DNA from 4 places in the Shewanella sp. S23-S33 genome. Region 2 is predicted to be linked to each of the others. Evidence: predicted binding sites of a transcription regulator. Region 2 holds the regulator's gene; each other region holds the start of a gene.
The links. Region 2 encodes LexA, which represses DNA repair genes until DNA is damaged. Its sites were predicted from a motif close to TACTGTATNNNNATACAGTA; they were not measured.
Positions count from the first base shown of each region.

Region 1: a site for LexA is predicted at 2,798-2,817, ahead of dinB (DNA polymerase IV). Genes of this name have one in related genera too.
Region 3: a site for LexA is predicted at 2,715-2,734, ahead of umuD (translesion error-prone DNA polymerase V autoproteolytic subunit). Genes of this name have one in related genera too.
Region 4: a site for LexA is predicted at 1,541-1,560, ahead of ACHA99_RS00380 (YebG family protein). Genes of this name have one in related genera too.

Region 1 covers NZ_JBHFFD010000011.1:93,431-98,146, reverse strand. Annotated here, with positions in the region: gene nqrF (NADH:ubiquinone reductase (Na(+)-transporting) subunit F) at 1-48, shown strand, start outside; gene ACHA99_RS02345 (FAD:protein FMN transferase) at 147-1,193, shown strand; gene nqrM ((Na+)-NQR maturation NqrM) at 1,209-1,433, shown strand; gene bfr (bacterioferritin) at 1,687-2,160, shown strand; gene bfr (bacterioferritin) at 2,170-2,637, shown strand; gene dinB (DNA polymerase IV) at 2,841-3,917, shown strand; gene ACHA99_RS02320 (LysR family transcriptional regulator) at 3,962-4,716, opposite strand, start outside.
Region 2 covers NZ_JBHFFD010000043.1:41,066-45,781, reverse strand. Annotated here, with positions in the region: gene coxB (cytochrome c oxidase subunit II) at 1-1,027, opposite strand, end outside; gene ACHA99_RS10960 (cell division inhibitor SulA) at 1,431-1,943, opposite strand; gene lexA (transcriptional repressor LexA) at 1,940-2,560, opposite strand; gene plsB (glycerol-3-phosphate 1-O-acyltransferase PlsB) at 2,721-4,716, shown strand, end outside.
Region 3 covers NZ_JBHFFD010000068.1:73,590-78,305, forward strand. Annotated here, with positions in the region: gene ACHA99_RS18815 (JmjC domain-containing protein) at 1-532, shown strand, start outside; gene umuC (translesion error-prone DNA polymerase V subunit UmuC) at 1,007-2,281, opposite strand; gene umuD (translesion error-prone DNA polymerase V autoproteolytic subunit) at 2,278-2,697, opposite strand; gene ACHA99_RS18830 (SLC13 family permease) at 2,963-4,354, opposite strand; gene ACHA99_RS18835 (helix-turn-helix transcriptional regulator) at 4,435-4,716, shown strand, end outside.
Region 4 covers NZ_JBHFFD010000002.1:16,414-21,129, forward strand. Annotated here, with positions in the region: gene ACHA99_RS00365 (MlaD family protein) at 1-127, opposite strand, end outside; gene ACHA99_RS00370 (paraquat-inducible protein A) at 114-731, opposite strand; gene ACHA99_RS00375 (paraquat-inducible protein A) at 733-1,365, opposite strand; gene ACHA99_RS00380 (YebG family protein) at 1,572-1,871, shown strand; gene ACHA99_RS00385 (GAF domain-containing protein) at 1,889-2,347, shown strand; gene proQ (RNA chaperone ProQ) at 2,628-3,257, shown strand; gene prc (carboxy terminal-processing peptidase) at 3,286-4,716, shown strand, end outside.

The sequences.
Region 1 (4,716 bases), on a different contig from region 2:
CTTGGTGTCGAAGACGAAAACATCCTGTTGGATGACTTCGGCGGCTAATGTTCATTAGTCCTAGATAGAAAAGTTGCAGATGTTGAGGTTAACCTTTCATCTGCAACTTTTGCATTTAAGGGCCCAAATAAGAGTAGTAGGTCACTATGTTTCAGACCTTAAAGATCAATACCTCAGTGTTAAAGTATTCATTTAACTGGCTAGTCCTCGTGGGACTGGCCTTTTTTGTTTCAGCCTGTTCAAAGCAAAATGAAGTTATTTCGTTGGCCGGCAGCACTATGGGCACGACTTATCACATTAAAGTCGTCCCGAATGAGCAGATGCCGACGGCGCAGTTACTTCAAGCGGAAATTGATTTAGCCCTTGAGCTAGTCAATGACCAGATGTCGACCTATCGGCCTAATTCAGAATTATCCCGTTTCAATCAATTGCCATTGGAGCAAAGCGTTGAAGTCTCACCGGATACCATAAAAGTGGTGCAAGAGGGAATACGTTTATATCAAGTGACGGATAAGGCACTTGATATTACCTTAGGTCCTTTAGTTAATCTGTGGGGTTTTGGACCTGATAAGCGTCCAACGAAAGTTCCGACACAGGCTGATATTGATGCGGCTAAAGCCAAAACAGGGATTAGTGAACTTTCCATTGAAGGCAATCGTCTAAGTAAGCACAACACCCATTTATATGTAGATTTATCATCAATCGCGAAGGGATTTGGGGTTGATAAGATCGCTTCCATTCTTGATAAATACCACGCGACAGGGTATTTAGTTGAAATCGGTGGCGAACTGAGTATCAAAGGTGCCAAAGGTGATGGAAGCTCTTGGCGTGTTGCTATAGAGCAACCGACCAATGATGGCTCTGAAGCCGTACAACAGGTTATTGCACCTGGTACTATGGCGATGGCGACCTCTGGTGACTATCGTAATTATTATGAAGAAGACGGCCAACGTTTTACGCATATAATCGATCCGCGTACTGGTTTGCCGATAAATCATAAGTTAGCATCCGTGACTGTATTGCATCAAAATTGTATGACGGCCGACGGTTTTGCGACGGCCATGATGGTTTTAGGCACAGAAGCATCATTGGAGCTTGCCAAGAAGGAACACTTGGCGATAATGCTAATCGAAAAGCAAGGCGACGGATTTAAGGTCTATTACAGCGACGCCTTCAAGCCTTTCCTTATTTAGTTTTTGGAGTAAACCATGACCTCTTTTATCGCGGCATTTGTGATCTTGTTAGTCTTCTTTTTGCTCATGTCGATTGGTTATCTCATCAAGCGCAAAGCCGTTGAAGGAAGTTGTGGCGGTTTAGGTGTTCTAGGGATTGAGAAAGCGTGTGATTGTGATGACCCTTGTGACAAACGTAAACGTCGTATGGCCGCTGAAGAAGCGCGTCGTGAGAAGTTAACGAAAGACCGCATTATCTAAATAGTCTTGATTCGATCATAGCCTCCGATTTAGGGGGCTATTTTTTTGCCTCGTATTTTCTTACACGGGTTAATCATTTGAGATTTATCCTTGGGATTAGAGTGGGATAGCAAGTTAATCTAAGCAGGAATGAGAATGCTTTTCATCATTAAGTAGGTGAAATATAAAGATAATTTGAGTTGGTCGATAAATTGTACTAGGCTAGAAGCTTGATCTAGATCAATCTTTTCACGCTTACCAAGGATAGTAACTTATGAAAGGTCATCCTAAAGTGGTTGGGCAACTGAATCGGGTGCTTACCTGTGAGTTGACCGCCATCAATCAATATTTCCTCCATGCCCGCATGTTTAAACATTGGGGCTTAGAGAAGTTAAACCACGTCGAATACAAAAAATCCATCCAAGATATGAAGCATGCCGATAAGCTCATCGAGCGAGTGCTGTTTTTGGAAGGTCTGCCTAATCTGCAACAACTCGAAAAACTTCGCATTGGTGAACATAGCCAAGAGATGCTCGATTGCGATCTGGCCATGGTGCAAGAGCAGCTTACATTGCTGCGTGATGCGATCAGCTTGTGTGAAGCCGAACAGGACTATGTGAGCCGCGATCTGCTGGAAGATATTCTCGAAGACGAAGAAGAGCACTTAGATTGGCTTGAGTCGCAGCAAGAGCTCATTACGCTAACCGGTATTCAAAATTATCTACAATCGCAAATTAGCGACCAATAGGAGCAAAATATGAAAGGCGATAAAGACGTTATCGATGCGTTAAATCGACTCCTAACGGGAGAACTCTCGGCAATGGATCAGTATTTTGTCCATGCCCATATGTACGAAGATTGGGGCCTGAAAGAACTCTATGAGCGTATCGCCCATGAGTCAGATGATGAGAAAGCCCATGCAGCCAAATTAGTGCAGCGCATTTTATTCCTCGAAGGTACACCCAATGTTGCCGCCCGTGAGGCATTGAACATAGGTAAAGATGTAGAAGAAATGCTACGTAATGATCTCGCCTATGAATACAAGGTCGCGGACGATTTGCGCAAAGTGATTGCACTGTGTGAGCAGAAGCAAGATTACCAGACACGTGAAATCCTTGAAGTATTACTCGACGATACAGAGTCTGACCATATGTATTGGCTCGAAAAACAACTTGGGCTTATTGACCGTGTTGGATTGCAAAACTACCTGCAAACTAAGATGTGAGCCTTAGATTGTTAGGTTGAGTAAATACCTAGGCCACTGAGTGTAATGGCCTAGGAAACTCAGTTATTAAGCATGTCTGTTGTTCCTCACACTTGTCTTGTTCTCTTTTCTAGCGCTAGGCCACATCTTATTGGCCCCAAATCTATCAGGAACACTTGATTACTGTTTTTATATACAGTATTTTGGCGTTGGAGGAATTCAACGTGCGAAAAATTATTCATATCGATATGGACTGCTATTTTGCTGCTGTGGAAATGCGCGACTTTCCTGAGTACCGCGGCAAGCCTTTAGCCGTGGGTGGCAGTAGCGACCGTCGCGGTGTTATCAGTACTTGCAGTTACGAGGCACGTAAATTCGGTATACGTTCAGCAATGGCAACGGCTTATGCCTTTAAGTTATGCCCTGAGCTGATTTTAGTTCCGGGTCGGATGCAAGTTTACAAAGAAGTGTCGCTACAAATTCGTGAAATATTTTCCCGCTATACCCAATTAATTGAGCCGCTTTCCTTAGATGAAGCTTATTTGGATGTGAGTGAGTGCCAACAATATAAGGGCTCTGCGACCTTGATTGCCCAAGCGATTCGTCGCGATATCTTAGCCGAAACGGGTTTAACCGCATCGGCGGGTATCGCACCAGTAAAATTTTTAGCTAAGGTCGCCTCGGATCTGAACAAGCCAAACGGCCAATATGTCATTACGCCAGAGACGCTTTCTGAGTTTGTTAAGACCTTATCGCTGCGTAAAATTCCCGGTGTTGGCAAAGTCACCGCCGAAAAGCTCTCTTCGCTCGGGCTCAATACCTGTGGCGATGTGCAAGCTTATTCTAAACCTGAGCTCTTAGCGCGATTCGGTAAGTTTGGTGGTGTGTTGATTGAGCGTTCCCAAGGCATAGATGAACGGGGCATTTCTGCCGACAGAGAGCGCAAATCAGTGGGTGTTGAAACCACGTTAGCAAAGGATATTTATAGCTTAGAGCAGTGCCAGCAGGTGATGCCGAGTTTGATCCAAGAACTGTCGTTGCGTTTAAGTCGCAGTGCTAAGGAACGCAAAATACATAAACAGGTGGTCAAACTTAAGTTTAACGATTTCAAGCAGACTACAATTGAGCACCGCAGCGATGAAGTCTCGATTGTAATGTTCTATAAGCTACTCGCGCAGGCAATGGAAAGGCAAGAAGGCCGTGGCATTCGTCTATTAGGGATTTCAGTTGGCCTTACCGATTCTACTCTTGTCGTCGCCACAAGCTTAAACGGCCAGACTCAGCTGGATTTAGCACTCTAGCCGTTTATTGAGTCGATAAGCCGCAGACTCATGCCTGCATTGGCTCAATAAGCCTCGGGTGGATTCGCCAACATAAAATCAATTAACAGTCTGACTCGTAAGGGCAGGTTGTCTCGATCGCGATACATCAAGTAGGCGGTACGCGGAATACCTTGCCACTCGGGCAGTATTTGAATGAGTTTGCCACTTCGTATCTGTTCACTCGCCATGCTGATGGGTATGAGTCCAATCCCAAGCCCCGCCACCACGGCCTGACAGGCAATCGCCATATCATCGACGGCTAGTTTGATATTCCCCCTTGGTTCAAACTCGACATTTTGCCCTGTGCTATTGTGCTGTAAACGCCACGTTTTTGTGGGCTTGGCGATGATAACCGGATGCTGATCCAGCTCTTCAATGGATTGCAGCGCATGCCACTGCGTTGCCGATGTGCTGGCGCAAAGTACAAAGCTAATTGTGGTAAGTGGCCTTGCAATCCAATCGGGATCTTTAGGTTCGCCCACTCGAAAGGCGATATCGATGGCGTTTTCACTGATATCGATATTCATGTTCGACAGACTTAAATCGATATCAATATTGGGATAATGCCGTTGGAAGGCGTTGAGTGATTCACCTAGCCAGCGATAGGTTGTATTGATGGGCGCCGAGATCCGCAATTTGCCAACCGCTTGATGTTTATCCGCATGCAACTCACCAGATACCTGGTTTAACTCGATAAACAGCGGGCCGCAGCGTTCGAGATACCGCTGACCTGTGGCGGTAAGATTGACTCTATGGGCGTCTCTGTGCAGTAAACGCA
Region 2 (4,716 bases):
CTTGTGCAGTCAATTGCTTACTAAACGCTTGCATGGCTGTACCCGTTTTACCGTTGAGCACAATTTCAAGGTGACCGCTGAGTGGTCCTGTTGCAATCGGGCTACCTTTAAGGTGCGGAAATACGCCTTGCAACCCTTCGCCATTGGGCTGGTGGCAGGCTGCGCAGTGCCCGAGGTAAACTTGTTCGCCTAGAGTCATCAACTCTTCTTTACTTAGGGTTTGTGATAAAGCGGCTTGAGCGGCTTCAGCCGCAGCACCTGCGGCTTGTTTCTGCTCTGTGACCCAAGCCTCAAACTCGGCTTCGGGTAACGCTTGTACTACGATAGGCATAAAACCATGGTCTTTACCGCAGAGCTCGGCGCATTGACCACGGTAAATGCCGGGTTTGTCGATGCGAGTCCAAGCTTCATTGATAAATCCAGGGTTGGCATCTTTCTTAATTGCAAAGGCGGGTACCCACCAAGAATGGATGACATCCTCTGAAGTCATCAGAAAGCGGATTTTGCGGTTTATTGGTAGAACGAGCGGTTTATCGACTTCCAATAGATAGTTTTCACCCTTGGTTTCGGTGCCTTCGATTTGTGCTCTGGGTGTTGTCAGTATGCTATAAAAATCAATATCTTGATCGAAATAGCTGTAATGCCATTTCCATTGTGAACCCGTGACTTTTACGGTGAGATCGGCGTTGCTGGGATCTTCCATTGCGATTAAAGTTTTTGTCGCTGGAATCGCCATTAAGATCAAAATGATAAATGGCAGAATCGTCCAAGCGATTTCAACTTTAGTGCTTTCGTGAAAGTGGGACGCGACAGCGCCTTTGGATTTTCTGTGGTTGATCATGGCGTAAATCATGACGCCAAAGACCACTAGGCCTATTGCGCAGCAGATATACAAGATGGTCATGTGCAAGTGATAAACCTTGCCACTGATCTCGGTCACGCCAGGGGTCATGTTGAACCGCATGTCTGCGGCGGTCAACGGTGGTGCGAAAAGCACCACGAGTAAACAATACAACAATTGCTTCACAAGACTTCTCCTCTGCCAATTGCGAATAGCAACTACAAAGAAGAGCAACACAGTAAGTCTCAACTCTATGCAAACTCTTCAGTTCCCAAAAAAGCTTTTTTGACTTCAACGTGCGTTGGCGGCTGTTACTTTTAATCAAGTATTGTTACTGCTGGTAATTAGCCACGCTGGCACATACTGCTGAAATAAATCTGTTCTCTATTTTTAGTGGCGCTTCGAGTTCGATAAATACTCGATTCATTGACCACGGTGGGTGATATATCATCACCGACTTAATCAACCATACTTGCTGTTTAAATATTGATCAAGATCACTTATTTATCTAATTATCTGAAAAATTGCCAAAAAAAAGCCTCACATTCATAGGTGAGGCGGCTTTCAAGGTAAAAAATTAAATGAATATTTAGTGTACAGCGCTAAAAAAAGATTGCTGGCCGAAGAGATTGCCTTGCTCAATACGTACGTCTGCATGTAAGTGACTGTTTACGTCTTCAAGCACTATGCCCATAGCTCTGGCACTTTTAGCCACGATTTGTAGGCGTCGATTATCCCGCGCATCTAATGATTGAGTCCAAGTAATGACTGCACTGGACGTACCACTTGTCAGGGCTTTTTCCATCGCCCACAGGGTTTCGACTTCATCTTTAGCATGTACCAGCAAAACTCTATCCATACGCACACCCGCGTTAGCGAGCGTTTGCTTGTAGCCAATACTTGGTGGGTTGATGAGCACTAACCAACGGCCCTGTTGGCTTAACTGAGCGAGTTGTGCACTCAGATGAATTAATTCTTGGCGACCTTGAGTCTTAGTTGGCATGCAGGCGATAGGCGCATGGTGCCAGTCATAGTCGGCATCACGGACTTCATCGAGCCACAAGCCCGGATGGCGGGGGGCATTGCCAAGTAGTTTATTCATAGCCAATCTCCATTACGGATCACACCGACGGCGAGTCCTTCAATTGTTAAACTTTGGAAGCCTAAATCCACTTTAATCGGGGAGTAATCTTCATTTTCGGCATGTAGATAGACCACATTACCTTTTTTTTCGAAACGTTTAACAGTGACATCGTCATCGACTCTAGCGACAACCACTTGACCATTTCTAGCTTGTTCTACTTTATGAACTGCCAGTAAATCACCTTCGAGAATGCCGATATTTTTCATGCTGTCGCCTTTTACTCGCAGTAAAAAATCGGCGGCGGGATGGAACATGCTTGGGTCGACTTGGTAGTACTGTTCAACATGTTCTTGGGCGAGGATAGGTTCACCTGCGGCCACTTGGCCGATGAGCGGTAAACCTGTTTCAGTCAAATCTTCGATTTCCGCAGGCAGACGAATGCCCCGAGATGTGCCAGGCATGATCTCAATGCAGCCCTTTTTCGCCAACGCTTTAAGGTGTTCTTCAGCCGCATTGGCGCTCTTAAAACCTAAACGGGTTGCGATTTCTGCCCGAGTGGGTGGCATGCCAGTATCGGCAATATTTCGTTTAATTAGCTCTAAAATTTCAGCTTGGCGTGGCGTCAAAGGTCTCATGGTGTTTCCTGTTTTTCTATACAGTTACTGTTAGTATATACAGTATTATTTGCAGCGCAAGTATTAACCACTTTTTAGCTATGTTGGAGAGAATTAGCGAATATTGCCCATAGTCTGGTATTCTATCGGGCTAGTAAACGCACTTAATTGCATAAGAATAATGCCTAAACACGACTCTCTTTGGTTGAAATCATTACGTTGGATCCAAAAACACTTAGTGCACACTATTGTGGTGCCTCAGGATCCCTTTGCCGATCTGAATCTGGATGCTTCCAGACCCCTTGTTTATGTGATGAAAACAGAATCCCTCAGTGACATCGCTGCTTTGAGCGAAATAACGGCTAAGTTAGGCTTACCAAGCCCTTATGAGCCTCTAGTGGCTAATGGTGTGATTGCGCCTCGGGTTGTCTGTCTTCAAGGACGTAAGCCACTGTTTGGCGAACGTGCTGGTAATGAGCCTTTCCTCGAATGCTTTATGCGTTTGTTAGCCGTGCATAAGGAACGTCCTGAATTGGATATTCAACTTGTGCCCGTGAGCTTGTATTGGGGTCGAACGCCAGGGAAAGAAGACGACACTATGAAGGCGGCCGTATTTGAGCGGGAAAACCCGACTTGGCTACGCAAGTGCTTGATGATTCTGTTCTTAGGTCGACATAACTTCGTGCAGTTTTCGAATGCCGTATCCCTGCGTTACATGGCTGACGAACATGGCACCGACATGGGGATTGCCCATAAGTTAGCACGGGTTGCGCGCGTGCATTTCCGTCGTCAACGTAAGGTAATGACAGGGCCTGTGCTGCCAAACCGCCAAGCACTGTTTCATTCGTTGCTCAAATCTGAGTCGCTGCGCAAAGCGATTCAAGAAGAAGCCGCCAGTAAAAAGATTTCTGAGACCCAAGCGCGCGAGACGGCTATTGAGTATCTCGATGAAATCGCTGCCGATTACTCAGATAGTTTAGTGCGTATTGCTGAGCGTTTCTTAACTTGGCTGTGGAACAAGCTTTACAGCGGGATCAACATTAAAGGTGCCGAGCAAGTTCGCCAGCTGCACCACGACGGCCACGAAATTATTTATGTGCCTTGCCATCGTAGCCACATGGATTACCTACTGTTATCGTATATTTTGTATTATCAAGGCATGGTTCCGCCGCACATTGCTGCTGGCATTAACCTCAATTTCTGGCCCGCGGGACCTATGTTCCGTCGCGGTGGTGCCTTCTTCATCCGCCGTAGTTTTAATGGTAACAAGCTGTACACCGCAGTATTTCGTGAGTATTTAGATCAGCTGTTTGCTAAAGGTTATTCAGTGGAATACTTCTCCGAAGGTGGCCGTTCACGTACTGGCCGTCTGTTGGCGCCGAAAACTGGCATGATCGCCATGACGATGAACAGCGTACTGCGCGGTATTGAACGTCCTGTCACACTTGTGCCTGTGTATTTAGGCTATGACCATGTGATGGAAGTGGCGACTTACCATAAAGAGTTAAGCGGTAAGAAAAAGAAAAAAGAATCTGTGTGGCAGGTGTTCGGTGCCATTCGCAAATTAGGTAATTTTGGCCAAGGTTATGTGAATTTTGGCGAGCCTATTACCCTGCAAAATTTCTTAAATGAGCGTGCGCCAAACTGGCGTGCTGAGTTGGCCGATGATCCCGAGCAGAAACCAAGTTGGTTAACGCCAGCGGTAAACGTGCTGGCTAATCGGGTGATGACGCGTATCAATGATGCCGCAGCCGCGAGTTCTGTGACTTTGACTAGCTTAGTTTTACTGGCGACAGATCAAAACGCCTTAGAACGTAGTCTGCTGGAGCGTCAGCTTGATTTGTATCTGACCCTACTCAAAAAAGTGCCTTACACTTCTTATACATCTGTTGCCGAAGGTGATGGTAAGCATTTAGTGCAGCAAGGTTTAGAGCTGAACAAGTTTGTTGTTAGTGCCGATCCTTTAGGGGAAATAGTGTCTATTGAAGCGAGTCAGGCTGTGTCTATGACTTACTATCGTAACAATATCATTCACTTATTTATTGTTCCTTCATTAATTGCGAGTTGTTTAACCCATAATGAACAGATCCTGCGCCAGCAAGTGGTTTCAATCGTTGCCGATTTTTATCCACTGCTAAAAGCCGAACTCTTCATGGGAATTAAAGACTTACCAGCCT
Region 3 (4,716 bases), on a different contig from region 2:
AGATATGGTAAGTGCTTTGGCCGATCATCTTTCTGAGCAAGATTTAGGCACACAGCAGATTGAAGATCCAGACCGCGAGCTGACAACGCGCAGTGGTTGTGTTGATAATCGCGATTTAGCGAGGTTACGCATGCAACTGACTAATATGTTAACCGATGAACTGGTGAGCGAGTTTTCGGGCCGCTATTTAACTCAATCTAAATGCGCCCTCGATTTACCCGATGAGCCGTTGGACATCACGCAAGACGAAGTGCTCGCTTGGCTCGATGAGCAGCCGCTTATTCGCCTCGGCGGACTGCGTTGTTTGTATTTTGATATCAATGTGGGACAAGGCGTTGTCTATATTAATGGTGATAAGTATCAGCTCTCTGCCGAATTGGCCGCGGTGATCCCACTCCTGTGTGATAGCAATCAGTTAGATAAAACCGCCTTAGCCCCCTGGTTAGCCGATGCCGATTTGCTTACGCAGCTGACTGAGTGGGTGAACCTCGGTTACTGGTACTTTGAAGACTTGAGTGATGAAGAGTGTTAAGGCTGAGATAATAGGTAATGCATGATGGATGTTGATACCATTTTAGCGCTAACGCCGATGGATTTTAGTGTTAAGTCGGTTTTGCAATCGTTGGATTATAGTGTTGGATGCATTCTAGTGTTAGTTGAGATTTAAAGCAGAATAATGTTGAAAGCCGCATCTACGTTCAGGGCAAGCTCATGCTTGCCCTTGCTTATCTTTTTAAGATCGCGAAGACTTGCAAGTCTGCTTTATTGCCTTAGTTGTCTCTCTACTGCGTTCATTGCCTTGTCATTTTTAATGTTAAACATTGGTTTTTAAAATTATTTTACCAAGCGAGATGAGTTTTGCTGGCACAGTCTTAGTGAGATGGATTTAGGCCGATAAGCCTATTCTGATTAATATCGTCAGGAGTGGAGTGAGCTTCACTGAATAACCAATGCTTAGAGTATTCATGCGATTCGCAGATGGTCATTTAGCCACTGGATCTGCTGATTATGTCACTATGGGCAATTGTGCCCATTGGGTGGTATAACGAGGGGAGAGCTGTTCACGTTTTATCCCCCAAGTTGGGTCAATACCTTGTCCTGCAAACCAAATTTTTCCGCGGCCGCTGTGGTTCACTTTATCGAGTAACTGCATCAGCTCCTTGCTTTTAGGCCTAGGCGTGACGTCATCGAATAATCCTAGCTGAAACACGCCTGCACCAAAAAAATCCCCTAACATGACACCGGCTTTTGCATAGGCATGACCTTCACGCCAAATACGTTGCAGTAGGCTTTGGCCAAGGGTGACAAAATCCCGCGTATCATTGCTGGGGCGAACTAAACTGCCCGACAGCGATTTGCTGTACTGGGGAGTCGCATCGCTAAAAGGGCTAGTACGGACAAATACTGACATCGCTTTAGCGTACTGGCGCTCAGAGCGCAGTTTTTCACAGGCCCTAAAAGTATATTCATTGATCGCCTGTTGCATCGCTTCCAAGTTATCAATACGACTACCAAAGGACCGGGAGCTGATAATTTGTTGCTTAGTGGCGGAGATCTCTTGTATGTCATCACAAGCAATGCCGTTAAGTTCGCGTACTGTGCGCTCAACGGTGACCGAAAAGGTATCGCGGATAAGTTTAGGATGCGCATCCGCCAATTGCAGCGCGGTATTTATGCCCATGATGTTCAAGCGTTTCGTAAGCCTACGGCCTATTCCCCAGACTTCCTCGACAGGGATAAGCGCCATGAGTCGTCGTTGGCGTTCTCGGTCGCGCAAATCAACCACGCCCCAGGTTGCTGGATAACGCTTAGCAGCATAGTTTGCCAGTTTGGCGAGGGTCTTTGTCGGCCCAATGCCAACGCAAACACTGATCCCTGTCCATTGCGGTATTCGCTGATAAATATCTAATGCAAGCTGATGAATATCGGTGCATTTATCGATGCGTGATAGATCTAAAAACGCTTCATCAATACTATACACTTCTACTTTTGGCACCATTTGCTCTAAGGTGGTCATCACTCTGTTTGACATGTCGGCATAGAGTGCATAGTTGGAGGAGAATACCGCAACCTGATGCTGGCGGAGTTGGTTTGCTATTTGATATACAGGCACCGCCATCTTGATGCCAAGTTGTTTGGCTTCTACGGAGCGGGCGACGACGCAGCCATCGTTGTTGGATAACACCACAATCGGCTTGCCAACCAAATCCGGCCTAAACATCCGCTCACAGGAGGCATAAAAATTATTGCAATCGACGAGGGCGAATAGTGAGGGCGTCATTTGAGCTTTTTCACCACGTTGGTCACTACCCCAAAGATGTTTAACTCAGACTCATCATTGATGGCGATCGGGGAGAATAAGGCATTACGTGGTAGCAATTGCACCACAGGGCGTAGCTGTAATTGCTTTACGGTAAACTCACCGTTCACCGCTGCGACAACGGTATCACCGTGGGCTGGCTGTAGTGAGCGATCCACCACCAAAATATCACCGGAGAAAATCCCCGCTTCGATCATCGAATCCCCTTGGACTTTGACAAAAAACGTGGCGGCAGGATGTTTGATGCATAACTCATTGAGATCTAATGTTTGTTCTACATAGTCTTGGGCCGGTGACGGAAATCCTGCGGCAATCAAGGAGCTAAATAGCGAGAGCCGATATTGGGTATGTTTGGCGAAGCGGCCTAGGATCATCATAATAATAAATCACAATATACTGTACATATAAACAGTATAGTCTAACTATGAAGCTTATCGAAAGAATTTATGTGGGGAGAGTTGTGTTATCGACAAAAGAGTAAAGGCGGTATCAATCTGTGCTGCTCGTATAAGTAGTCGCATGTATAGAGTGCGTTGTCGTATTTTGAGCATCGCGCTGCTTTGGACGTGGGCCTTGTGAGTTCTTGATATAACCGCTCTAAAATCCACCATTGGCGGCATGAATACCGCCAATGGTGAGGGTTTAGGCTATCCAACCGAGCCATAGCCACCACAGATAATCCAGTGGAATAAGTGCAACTAGAGTTATTGCCGCTAGAGGTAAGGTGATGCGAAGTAGTTTAGTTAATGGCTCTTGGGATAATTGCATCGCCAAAATCAAAGGAGCCACCTGATAAGGAAAAATCACGGTTGAGAAACCGATCACCTGCGTCATTAATACCGCAGGGGTGGAGAAGCCAGTTGCATTGGCAAAGTCTGCTGCCATGGGGGATAACACAGTCGGCACGCCTGGAACCGTTGCCACTAATCCTGTTAGCGTCGCGATTAACGATAACGACATAAAATTCAGGAACGATGCCCCTTGCTGCAATGGTAACCATTCACTGAACAGTTGACCTAGCGCAGTGCCGAGCCCGGAATGATTGACCAATGCTCCCAGACCTAAGGCCGCCGCGACAAAAATGACGGTCGACAAATCCACCGAACTATTAAAACTCTTAGGCTCAAGCACTCCCCATTTGGGGAGCAATAACAAGATAGCCGTTGTTAATCCTACCCAAGCGGGATTGATGCCGTGCAGCGAGTCAGTCACCCAAAAGAGCAAAGTAATCGCCAGTAACAGTGCAACTTTCTTTTGCATACCAAGGTTATAAGCTTCTTTTTCAATAACGCGTTCAGGCTGATTTTTATCAATTTTTGCAGGAAATAGGAAGATAACTAGCGCCACAATCAATATCGATTTGAGTAAACCAAGGATTGGAAAATGCAATAAGAGATACTCGGTATAACCAAAATGGATATTGAATAGATTCTCACTGGAACCTGCCAATATCATGTTGGGAATATTCGCGGGCAACACGGCAAAACTGGGCATGTTGCACGCCAGTGCCAAGGCGGTTGCAATGCCTATCCGTCCATGGCTACCACGAGCAAAACCGACTTGCTCAGCTAACGCCATACCAATTGGCACCATGACCACAGCACGGCCAACGGATGAGGGCATCACAAAGCCAAGCAGCACGGCACTAAAGACCAAACCCGCAATTAAGCGTGGATAACTTGAGGTCAGTATGGGGGCAATCAAACTGGCCATTCTGCGACTTAAACCAGACTGAGTGATGGCACTGCCGATCACAAACCCCGAAATGATTAACCACACCGCAGTTGAGCCGAATCCGGAGAAAAGTATACTCGGTTCAATGAGTTTAAAAATGGTGGCAAGGGCAAAAAAGATTAACCCCGCCATAAAGGGCGGGAAGAAACCTGTGCTCCAAAACATCAAGGTCACTAACACTACGCCTGCGCTGTAGGAAAACACCGCGGGATGCTGACTTAGCGGAAAAAGCGCAAGTAAAGTAGCGATCAACAGTGCACTGAAAAACGCTAGCTGTTTAACGCCAATAAAACGTTTCATGTTTACCGACCTATTGGGTTGAATACGTAAAAGATGCCTACTAAGATAACTGACTTGGTTTGGCGTTTTAAGAAGGTAATATGTCAAAGTATGTTCCTAAAGCGACATTGTTAACACCCAGTGATGCGGCGTTTATCATAGATGCCAATCGGCCCGTGCTGACCCATACTCGCAATATGGCGGCGGAAGCGGGCATCGAACCTCACTCGCACCCGCGGGGTCAGCTACTTTGGGCCGCCAAAGGTTTGTTACGTGTTCGCAGTGAAAATGCCGTCTGGGTGGTACCCTCAACCCATGCCGTTTGGATCCCTTGCAATTTGCCCCATCAAGTGAACAGTGAAACCCACGCACATACTCGCAAT
Region 4 (4,716 bases), on a different contig from region 2:
CAACCCCCGATTCTTTAATGCTCTTAATGCCCAGCCAAGCACCTAATGCCAACGCGACAATAGGAAGCAGCCAAATGGGCGAAAAGAGTTTTTTCTTTACAACTTTCGGCGATTCAATTTGTGTCATCTTGAGGTTCCAATCGATCCCAGAGTAAACGAGTGTCTAAAACTTTTGCGGCTAACTGAGTTAACAGAATCACCAAGGCAAATGCGGTAGCCGCAGGCGCGGGTTTCGCGTCGAGTAATTGTCCCATGTTCACTAATGCCACTGTGATTGAGATGACAAATAAATCGAGCATTGACCAGCGGCCAATCCATTCGATGATGTGAAAACCCACCATCAATTTCTTTTTTGAAATCGGGATATCAAAGCTTATCGCACACAGATAAATGGATAAGCCGATGATTTTAATCCATGGTACTAAAATACTGGCGGTAAACACTATGATGGCAATAGGCAGCATATCTGAATGCACTAAATGCAAAATGCCTGAAAAAATGGTGTCGTGCCGCACTTGCCCTTGATTGGTCAGCATAGTAATAGGGTAAATGTTGGCTGGCACCAGCAAGATGGCAGCGGTAATCAACAAAGCCCAACTTTTTTGCAGGCTGGAATAGTCCCTGACGTGCAACTCAGTTTCACAGCGCTGACAGTGCGTGAGTTCACTGCTGTTGAGTTGGCGACACACTTTACAGAGACATAGGCCGATATCTTTACCTTGTTGTTTCATATCAGCTATGACCTTCCAATAACGTCCACATATGTTCTAAGTCGTATTCTCTTTGTAGAAACAAGGTCACGAGAAACAGCATAGTGAAGCAAAATGTGCCCATACCAAAATAAATGTCCGAAAAATCAGATAGCTGAAATGATGAAACTAAGAAGCTGATCACATAAATTTCCAGCATAGTGAGTTGCGATAAGACGCCATGAAATTTTAACAACTGCTTCAATGAGTTACGCCAAAAAAGGCTACTCAATCCCCATTTCACAATTAAAATCTGTGTCAATATCGATAACAGTAATAAGCCTGGACCTATCACAGCTGCGGCAAGTACGGCGACACCTACAACCCAATAGCCTTGGTCAAATACTGCAAATGCCCCTTGGAAAACCGTAGTAGTACGAATACTACCGAAAAAGTGGATCTCGAGTACGGGTAAAAAATTGGCAGGGAAATAAAACACTAATGCCGAAATACATAGGGCTAACATACCATTCACAGAGCAGTATGGCGTGTCATAAAGTGCAGTGCTGCAACGAGGACAGATTGCTCTAACGCCGCTAGGCAAGGCACGTTTGCGGACTGCTAAATCGCAGGAGCGGCATAGGATTACTGAATTTTCTGCTGCGTTTTCATGCATATAAAAATATATATTAGCCTAATAGGAGTAATAACAGCGAGATCGGTGCAAAGTGTCGTGCTAGTTAGCTGTTAAGCCACGTCTAGCGCTTTATAATCTTGGCAACGAAAGTACGCTAATAATATCAGATTAATCAGAACACTTGCATCACAAGTTCAATCTATGTCACTCTAGTTACTGTATATAAAAACAGTGCGAGGGCAGTCATGGCAGTAATAACACAGTTTGTCGTGGTCAGAGAAGGGGTTGAAAAGATGACATTCACATCTAAGAAGGAGGCTGATGCCTACGATAAGATGCTCGATATCGCCGATAACCTTATCCCCTTCATTCAAAAAGCTGATTTGGGTATAGATGAAAGTGTGGGCGAAAAGCTCGCATTCTATTTTGCTAACAATAAAGATGAGCTGACGAACTTGCTTAAAGGCGCCGTTCAGGTTAATAGTACGCCAACGAATCCGCCTGCAGCGAAAAAAGCGGCAAAAAAGACCGAAGCAGCAGAATAAAATTGTTAGGAAATGTAATGAAATCGAAATTTTATGAGTCACTTAACCGTCAAGCCTTGGCCTTGTTGGAAGGGGAAGACGACCTTGTTGCGGCGATGGCGAATTTTTCAGCCTTGCTCAATGATAATTTAACTGAGCTGAACTGGGTAGGATTCTACGTCATGCGTGGCGAACAACTAGTATTAGGTCCGTTTCAAGGTAAAGTGGCTTGTACACGCATTCCGTTAGGAAAAGGTGTGTGTGGTACAGCAGCATTCACTAATCAAACTCAGCGAGTGGCTGATGTCCATCAATTTGATGGTCATATTGCCTGTGATTCTGCCAGTAATTCTGAAATCGTTGTGCCAGTTCGTGCGCAAGGTAACGTGGTTGCTGTGCTCGATATTGACAGTCCTATCTTCGATCGTTTCGATGAAGAAGACCAAAAGGGGCTGGAATTACTGGTTAAAAGTTTTGAAAACTGCCTATTTGATTAATTTGCGTACAATAACGCATAATTCATAGTCGCAATCGGTGGCGTGCGCCTTATAATATGCGCCTGCACGCATTAAGCTGGTTTGATTGGCATGCAATGAATAAGCTTAGTGTTTTGAGCTGTCAAAATTTGTTAAGGTATATTTTTTAACTTTAGTAAACGCGGCTAGGATGCTAATTTGTACGTTGACTCAATATTGAGTTTAACGAAGATAAACGACATGTAAGAAGCTGATATATATCACCTCGAATCGATGTCCCTTTTTGACTGTGGAAGTAATGATGGAATCAACAGAAAAGTTGACCGACACCAATGCAATTTTGGCGTATTTGTATGAAACATTTCCTTTGTGCTTTATTGCTGAAGGTGAAACTAAGCCATTAAAAATCGGATTGTTTCAAGATTTGGCTGAAAGGTTGGCTGATGATTCTAAAGTCAGTAAAACTCAGCTCAGAGTTGCCTTAAGACGTTACACCAGCAGCTGGCGCTATTTGAAGTGCGTTAAAGCGGGCGCACAACGCGTAAACCTGGATGGCGAACCTTGCGGCGAGTTAGAGCAAGAGCACATTGATCATGCTCAAGCCATGTTGAAAGAGAGTCAGGATAAGGCCAAAGCGAAACGTGCAGCACTTGCACCTAAGCCTGCGGCGAAGAAAGCACCTAAAAAGGTGGCCGTTCCTCAGCGTCCTAAAACTGAGCGTCCTGCTAAGCCTGCACCAAAAGCTGCAGCGCCAGTCGTCAATTATGTTCAAGCACAATTGACTGATTTAACGAAAAAACAACGCGTCAATGTTAAATTAGGTATGACACCCGTAGCCGGTGTGATTACTGACATTAACAAGGAAGATATTCATGTTCAGCTTGATAGTGGCCTAACGATTAAAGTTAGAGCAGAACATATCCTGCTGTAATCATTTATTAAAACGGAGTAACTTGTTGATGCGAAAACTCACTTTGGCTACCTCGATCGCCACTGTTTTTGTCGGATTCTCGGCTTGGGCCGTACCACCCACGATTCAAATCAGCGAGTTACCCACTCTCAAGCAGGAAGCGCAACATAAGGTTGCGAGCAAAAGGGTAACGGACTTATACACTCGTTCGCACTATCATAGATTCAATCTTGATGACGCCTTTTCTGCGCAAATTTTTGATCGTTATCTACAGCAGTTGGATTATCGCCGCAATGTGTTAACCCAAGCGGATGTCGATAGTTTTAAACCTTATGCAACCCAATTCGATGACATGCTCAGTTCTGGTGAACTTGAGCCTGCCTATAAAATGTTTGATATCGTCCAAAAGCGCCGCTATGAAGGCTTTGTCTATGCTTTATCTCTATTAGATAAAGAGATGGATTTTTCTGCGCCCGGTGATGCCTATGAGTACGACCGCGATGAGGCCGCATGGCCAAAAGACCAGACAGAAATTAATGAGTTATGGCGTCAACGTGTTAAATACGATGCACTAAATCTTAAACTCACAGGTAAGCAATGGCCTGAGATTGTTGATATCCTCCAAAAGCGTTACAACAACGCTATTAAACGGTTGATTCAAACTAACAGTGAAGATGTGTTCCAAGGCGTGATGAATGCCTTCTCCCGTAGCATTGAGCCACATACCAGTTACCTTTCACCACGCAATGCTGAACGTTTCCAAATGGAAATGAACTTGAGCCTTGAAGGCATTGGTGCTCAACTGCAACTCGAAGACGATTACACTGTCATTAAAAGTTTAATTACTGGCGGCCCTGCTGCGGGCAGTGAAAAACTGTCGCCGGAAGACAAGATTGTCGGTGTCGGTCAAGAAGGCGGTGAAATTGTTGATGTGATCGGCTGGCGTTTAGACGACGTGGTCGACCTGATCAAAGGTCCTAAGGGCAGTAAAGTTGTTTTGCAAATTTTACCGAAGAAAGGCGGTTCCAATGCTAAGCCATTCGACGTTACCTTAGTACGCGATAAAATTCGTCTTGAAGACAGAGCTGCAACCTCTAAGGTGATTGAACCTAAAGACGGCGAGTACGCAAATCGCAAAGTCGGTGTGATCCAAATTCCTGGTTTCTATATGAATTTGTCGCAGGACGTTGAAAAAGAGCTAGTGAAGTTAAACGACGCCAAAGTAGAAGGCATAGTCATCGACCTTAGAGGTAACGGTGGGGGGGCATTAACGGAAGCCGTGCTGCTGACGGGACTCTTTATCGATATGGGCCCTGTAGTGCAAATTCGTGATGCCGATGGACGAGTGTCTGCGCATCGTGATAACGACGGTAAAACCAGTTATGCAGGACCATTGACTGTGATGGTTGACCGTTACAGTGCTTCAGCCTCTGAAATTTTTGCTGCCGCATTGCAAGATTATGACCGTGCACTGATTGTC